2 linked regions of the Rhizobium sp. SSA_523 genome follow. The main gene of each other region encodes a partner of the protein of the gene in region 2 in a complex. Links are inferred from orthologs where the notes say so. Each region holds a gene or a part of one and is shown on either strand. Other genes may lie near its edges.

What was found.
Region 1: the proteins of metK (region 2) and groL are in contact, whole or in part, in a cryo-EM structure (PDB 8P4O), measured with the Escherichia coli proteins. The link is inferred for Rhizobium sp. SSA_523 from one-to-one orthologs.

The regions. Positions count from the first base shown.
Region 1 is NZ_CP129382.1:3,609,707-3,612,985, forward strand. The notes cover bases 108-3,067. They hold groL (chaperonin GroEL), read right to left. Parts: upstream 2,428-3,067; coding sequence 787-2,427; downstream 108-786. Other genes in these bases: QTJ18_RS25370 (alpha/beta hydrolase family protein), read right to left, coding at 108-567; groES (co-chaperone GroES), read right to left, coding at 2,500-2,796. Also shown: more of QTJ18_RS25370, read right to left, coding at 1-107; chrA (chromate efflux transporter), read left to right, coding at 3,107-3,279.
Region 2 is NZ_CP129382.1:3,238,996-3,242,222, reverse strand. The notes cover bases 43-2,950. They hold metK (methionine adenosyltransferase), read right to left. Parts: upstream 2,164-2,950; coding sequence 922-2,163; downstream 43-921. Other genes in these bases: lnt (apolipoprotein N-acyltransferase), read right to left, coding at 2,935-2,950; QTJ18_RS23655 (helix-turn-helix domain-containing protein), read right to left, coding at 2,359-2,778; trmB (tRNA (guanosine(46)-N7)-methyltransferase TrmB), read right to left, coding at 212-919; QTJ18_RS23670 (BQ00720 family protein), read left to right, coding at 43-136. Outside these bases: more of QTJ18_RS23670, read left to right, coding at 1-42; more of lnt, read right to left, coding at 2,951-3,227. UniProt on the Escherichia coli protein: Catalyzes the formation of S-adenosylmethionine (AdoMet) from methionine and ATP.

The sequences.
Region 1 (3,279 bases), 370 kb from region 2 along the record:
GCTGAAGGGATATTGTCTGGCAAAGGCAATCACCCGGTCCGTCTCCGTCACGGCGCCCGCCAGAGCCAAAGCGGTATAGCCGCCGAGCGAGAAACCCGCCGCGGTGACATCGCTCAGATCGAGCCGTCCGGCAAAAGGTCCCTGTGTCGAAAGCCGATCGAGGAGGACGGTCAAATCCCGCGCCCTTTCCCACCAGCACAGAAATCCCTCGGGGCGGTAGGCCTCCACACCTGTATTGCCGTGGTGGTCAACGCCCAGCACGACACAGCCCTGCCGTGCCAGAAACGCGGCGAGCCAGCCAAGGCCAGAGGCCGATCCGCCGGTGCCGTGCGAGATCAGCACCACGGGAAAGCGCGCCCGCTCGTGCAAAAGATCCGCCTCGGCTGCCAGGAGCCCCAGAGAGTAGAGCGGCCGGCCGGGCGGTATCGCAATATCCGTCACGGGCGTTCCCGCTGCGCCAGGATACCAGGCGGACCAGCGCAGCGGCCGTGGCCCGTCGCCGCTCCAGTTCGGGCGAGCCTCGTCGAAAAGAAGCCCTGTCCGAAACCCAATGCAATCATCCATCATCGACGCCCCCAAAGATCTGCGCCGCTGCATAACGCAGAAAAGGCGGCCTTGCGAGCCGCCCTTTCCGTATTCCGAACCGGATGGTCCAGGTGTGAAGACCTCGAAAGGCCTTACATCATGTCCATTCCGCCCATGCCGCCAGTTCAGCGCGCTTGACGCGCTGAACCACTTGAAGGATGGGCGGCTCGGCTGGTCACTTTGCGATAGGCTTGGCGCCTATCACATCATGTCCATTCCGCCCATTCCGCCCATGCCGCCAGGCATGCCGGCCGGAGAGTCCTTCTTCGGCAGTTCGGCGATCATGGCTTCCGTCGTGATCAGCAGCGAAGCAACCGAAGCAGCGTTCTGCAGAGCCGTGCGGACGACCTTGACCGGATCGACGATACCCATGGCGATCATGTCGCCATACTCGGACGTCTGGGCGTTGTAGCCGTAGTTGTCGTCGTTCTTTTCGAGGATCTTGCCAACCACGATCGAAGCTTCGTCACCGGCATTGTCGGCGATCTGGCGAACCAGCGACTGCAGGGCGCGGCGAACGATGTTGATGCCGGCTTCCTGGTCGTCGTTCACACCCTTGACGGTGATCTTCGTGGAGGAACGCAGGAGAGCGGTACCACCGCCCGGTACGATGCCTTCCTGAACGGCAGCGCGGGTCGCGTTCAGAGCGTCGTCGATACGATCCTTGCGCTCCTTCACTTCCACTTCCGTTGCACCGCCAACGCGGATCACGGCAACGCCGCCGGCGAGCTTGGCAAGACGTTCCTGCAGCTTCTCGCGGTCGTAGTCGGAGGTGGTTTCTTCGATCTGGGCCTTGATCTGGGCAACGCGGCCTTCGATGTCGGCCTTCTGGCCGGCGCCGTCGACGATCGTCGTGTTTTCCTTGGAGATCGAGACCTTCTTCGAGCGGCCGAGCATGTCGAGCGTGACATTTTCGAGCTTGATGCCGAGATCTTCGGAGATCACGGTGCCGCCGGTGAGGATGGCGATGTCTTCCAGCATGGCCTTGCGGCGATCGCCGAAGCCCGGAGCCTTGACGGCAGCAATCTTCAGGCCGCCACGCAGCTTGTTGACGACGAGCGTTGCAAGAGCTTCGCCTTCGACGTCTTCAGCGATGATGACGAGCGGCTTGCCGGTCTGGACGACGGCTTCGAGAACCGGCAGCATGGCCTGCAGGTTGGAGAGCTTCTTCTCGTGCAGGAGAATGAAGGCATCTTCCAGGTCAGCAACCATCTTCTCCGGGTTGGTGACGAAGTAGGGCGAGAGGTAGCCGCGGTCGAACTGCATGCCTTCGACGACTTCCAGCTCGGTCTCGGCGGTCTTGGCTTCTTCAACCGTGATGACGCCTTCGTTGCCGACCTTCTGCATGGCTTCGGCGATGTCCTTGCCGACCTGCGTGTCGCCGTTTGCCGAGATCGTGCCGACCTGGGCAACTTCTTCCGAGGTGTTGATCTTCTTGGCCTTGGCCTGGAGATCCTTGACCACTTCGGCAACGGCGAGATCGATGCCGCGCTTCAGGTCCATCGGGTTCATGCCGGCAGCAACGGCCTTCTGGCCTTCGCGAACGATTGCCTGGGCAAGAACGGTTGCGGTGGTGGTGCCGTCGCCGGCGATGTCATTGGTCTTCGAAGCGACTTCGCGGACCATCTGGGCGCCCATGTTCTCGAACTTGTCTTCCAGTTCGATTTCCTTGGCGACCGAAACGCCGTCCTTGGTGATGCGCGGAGCGCCGAAGGACTTGTCGATAACGACGTTACGACCCTTCGGGCCGAGCGTTACCTTGACGGCATCAGCGAGAATATCGACGCCACGCAGCATTTTTTCGCGCGCGTTGCGGCCGAATTTGACTTCTTTAGCAGCCATTTTAGAAACTCCTCAGGGCGTGATAGCCCAATTCGTTCAATCTGTTGATGATGGACGAAACGTCGGCCGAGATCAGCCGATGATACCCATGATATCGGCTTCCTTCATGATCAGAAGGTCTTCGCCGTCGAGCTTGACTTCCGTGCCGGACCACTTGCCGAACAGAACGCGATCGCCAACCTTGACGTCGAGCGCAACGATCTTGCCGGCCTCATCACGTGCACCGGAACCAACGGCGACGATCTCGCCTTCCTGCGGCTTTTCCTTGGCGGTATCGGGAATGATGATGCCGCCCTTCGTCTTGGCTTCAGATTCAACGCGACGAACGACGACGCGGTCGTGAAGCGGGCGGAAATTGGTGCTTGCCATTGTCTAATCCCTCGATCAAATGACCTTTACGGGCTTTGAGGTGGCCCGTGTCCCTGTGTTAGCACTCACCCTGTGGGAGTGCTAACGAGGCTCAGATAAGATCGGGCGAAGGATGAGTCAAGAACATGTGCAAAGAAATTATGCCCTGTTCGATGACCTTATGCGCAAAATCTGCTCAGATTCGGGCCGCCGCTGGAACGGAGAGCCGCTCGAGGGACGCGCGAGGGCAGGCCGCGGTCGCGCGCCGGCCGGGAGCATCGGTCATTTCGAAGCCATTCCGATCCATGTCTAGAGCGCGCAGCGGGACACAATGTCAGTGAAGCCTGATCAAGCCGAGGCCCTGCAACCGCCCCTCGGGAAGCGGCAAAACCAGCCCTCGCTGAGGGAGCTTGTCCTCGTCTTCGCGCGCATCGGCTGCCTGAGTTTCGGCGGTCCGGCGGCCCAGATCGGGCTCATGCACCGCATCTGCGTGGAGGAGAAGCG
Region 2 (3,227 bases):
TCCCGAAATCGACCCGAGCCTTGATCTCTGGGCACTGTTCGGCGCCGACGGCACCCCGATCCTGCTGACGGACAACCGGTCGAGCACTTTCTTCAAGGCGGCGGAAGACGATCTGAAAACCGTCAGCATTCACTGACACGTTTGCGCGGCCGAGGCGCCTGCCTCAGACGCGCCGGGTCTCAGACGCGCCGGGCCTCAGATCCGCCGGGCCTCAGATCCGCCGGAAGGTTAGATAGGCCGACGACCGCCCCTCCCTGCGCGCTTTGGCTTCATAGCGCGTACCGGGCCAGGAGGCGAAGGGCGACAGCCAGTCCGAGGGTTCTTCAGCCAGCCACTGGAAGCCGCCATGATCCCTGCAATGCATCAGGGTCCAATTCACATAGGTATCGATATCCGAGGCAAAGCAGAACAGTCCGCCGGGCTTCAGCACCCGCTGGAAACGCGTCAGATTGACCTGTGACACGAAGCGCCGCTTCCAGTGTTTCTTCTTCGGCCATGGATCCGGATAAAGCAGATCAATCTGGTCGATGGAGGCGGCAGGCAGCCAGTCGAGAAGCTGGGTCGCATCGTCATCATAGACGCGGATATTGTCCAGACCCTGCTCGTCCACCTTGGCCAGCAGCTTCGCCATGGAATTGACGAAGGGTTCGACGCCGATAAACCCGGTCGAGGGCTGTTCGGCCGCGCGGTGAGCCAGGTGCTCGCCGCCGCCAAAGCCGATTTCCAGCCGCAGCCGCTCGACTTCACGATTGTAGAGATCCGCCAGAGCGGCCGGCGCCGGAGCCGCCAGATCCAGCCGCAGTGACGGCAGCAGCGTCGACATCAGGTCGATCTGGTTCTCGCGCAAGGCCTTGCCCTTGCGCCGGCCGAAAAAGGCCTCGGTGGCTCGCGACCGGCGCTCGGTATCCTCAGACGACATTCTCAGCCCTTCATTGCTTCCTTGAGCGGCTTCACCAGATCCAGCTTCTCCCAGGAGAAGGAACCGTCGCGGCCGGCCTTGCGGCCGAAATGGCCATAGGCGGATGTTTTTGCATAGATCGGCTTGTTGAGGTCAAGATGCTTGCGGATGCCGGACGGCGAAAGATCCATGACCTTGCGGATCGCGGCCTCGACCTGATCTTCGGTCGCGTTCTTGCCGGTTCCATGCAGGTCGACATAGATCGACAGCGGCTGGGCAATGCCGATGGCATAGGAAATCTGGATCGTGCATTTTTCCGAAAGGCCGGCAGCGACGACATTCTTGGCCAGGTAGCGGGCCGCATAGGCTGCCGACCGGTCGACCTTGGTCGTGTCCTTGCCGGAAAAGGCGCCGCCGCCATGCGGGGCTGCACCGCCATAGGTGTCGACGATGATCTTGCGGCCGGTCAATCCGGCATCGCCGTCCGGTCCGCCAATGACGAACTTGCCCGTGGGGTTGATGTACCAGGCGCAGTCATCGGCAATCTTCAGATCGCCGAGCGCTTCGCGGATATAGGGCTCCACAACCTGGCGGACCTTCTTGGAATCCCAGGCTTCGTCCAGATGCTGCGTCGACAAAACGATGGAAACGGCTTCCGAGGGCTTGCCGTTCACGTAGCGGACGGTCACCTGGCTCTTGGCATCGGGCCCGAGCTTTGCGACATCGCCCTCGCCCGTCTTGCGCGCATTGGCCAGCAGCTGAAGGATGCGGTGCGAATAATAGATCGGGGCCGGCATCAGATCCGGCGTCTCGTTGCAGGCATAGCCGAACATGATGCCCTGGTCGCCGGCGCCCTCATTGCCCTGCTGATCGGCTGCATTGTCCACGCCCTGGGCAATGTCGGCCGATTGCGAATGGAGCAGAACATCGATGCGGGCGGACTTCCAGTGGAAGCCTTCCTGCTCATAGCCGATATCACGGATCGCGCGGCGCGCCACGGTCTTGAACTTGGCGGGATTGATGACGTCCTGGCCGTTCTTGTCCTTCTTCATCAGGCTCGGCGGCAAACGGACTTCCCCGGCGATGACCACACGATTGGTGGTGGCCAGCGTCTCACAGGCGATGCGCACCTTCCATGGATCCACCCCGGTCTTGGTGGCTTCGCGGTACACCAGGTCGACGATCTCATCGGAAATGCGATCGCAGACCTTATCGGGATGGCCTTCAGCGACGGATTCGCTGGTAAACAGGTAATTGGCGCGCATGCTGGGATTCCCCTCAAGAACAAACCGTCGAACGTCGTAGTCATTTTGCATTGCGCTGACAAGGACACAACGACATAAATATATCTTTATACGAGTCATCGGCAAAGTGACAGCGGGGATCTGCAGCCAATTATGCCTGAAGGCATAAAAAAAGCGGCCAGAAGGCCGCTTGTGGTGTTGACCGAGGCAGAACGCTCATTCGGAATCGGCTTCTGCCGCCAATGCCTTGACCAGATCCACCAGCCGCCGACGCACTTTGGGGTCGGTGATCTTGACGAAGGCGCGGTTCAGTTGCAGCCCTTCCGAGGAGGACAGGAAGTCCACCACGTAATTGGAGCTGGAGGCTTCCGCCATCCCCATTTCCGAAGCCGGGCGGTCGCCGGGCGCATCCTCGAAGAAAAACGAGACAGGCACATTGAGAATGCCCGATATGTTCTGCAGCCGGCTGGCGCCGACGCGGTTGGTGCCCTTCTCATATTTCTGGATCTGCTGGAACGTGATGCCGAGGCTTTCGCCCAGTTTTTCCTGGCTCATGCCCAGCATAGTGCGACGAAGACGAATTCGGCTTCCGACATGAATGTCGATCGGGTTCGGCCTCTTCTTGTTCTCGATCATATAGTGCGTCCTATCTGTAAAGTGGCCGCCGTCACTCGCCACACTGCAACTCTATGCACCCAATATGCATACACTATGTCACTGCTGCCCACACGGCGACGGAAGAATTTGCTTGCGCGAGAGCGGTCTACACTATGCAATTTCTAGGGTTTGCGGTCAATTGAGGTGTAATTTCGGCCCTAGTCGAGAGACTATTGCAATCACAAGCAAAGTAGAAATTATCAACCAGAAGTTATTATTACGAGTGTAATTGTCCCATTTGGAAACAGGAAAACGACCGAGGGTGGAATCTAATACGGCCTTGTCATCCAAGTTTATTTTACTGACGATCCTGCCATAGGGATCAACATAGGCCGAAATGCCATTATTGGCGCCTCGAATCAGTGAACGGCCCGTTTCTACGGCCCGCAGCCGTGATTGCAGAAAATGCTGGTAGGGCCCGGGTGTAT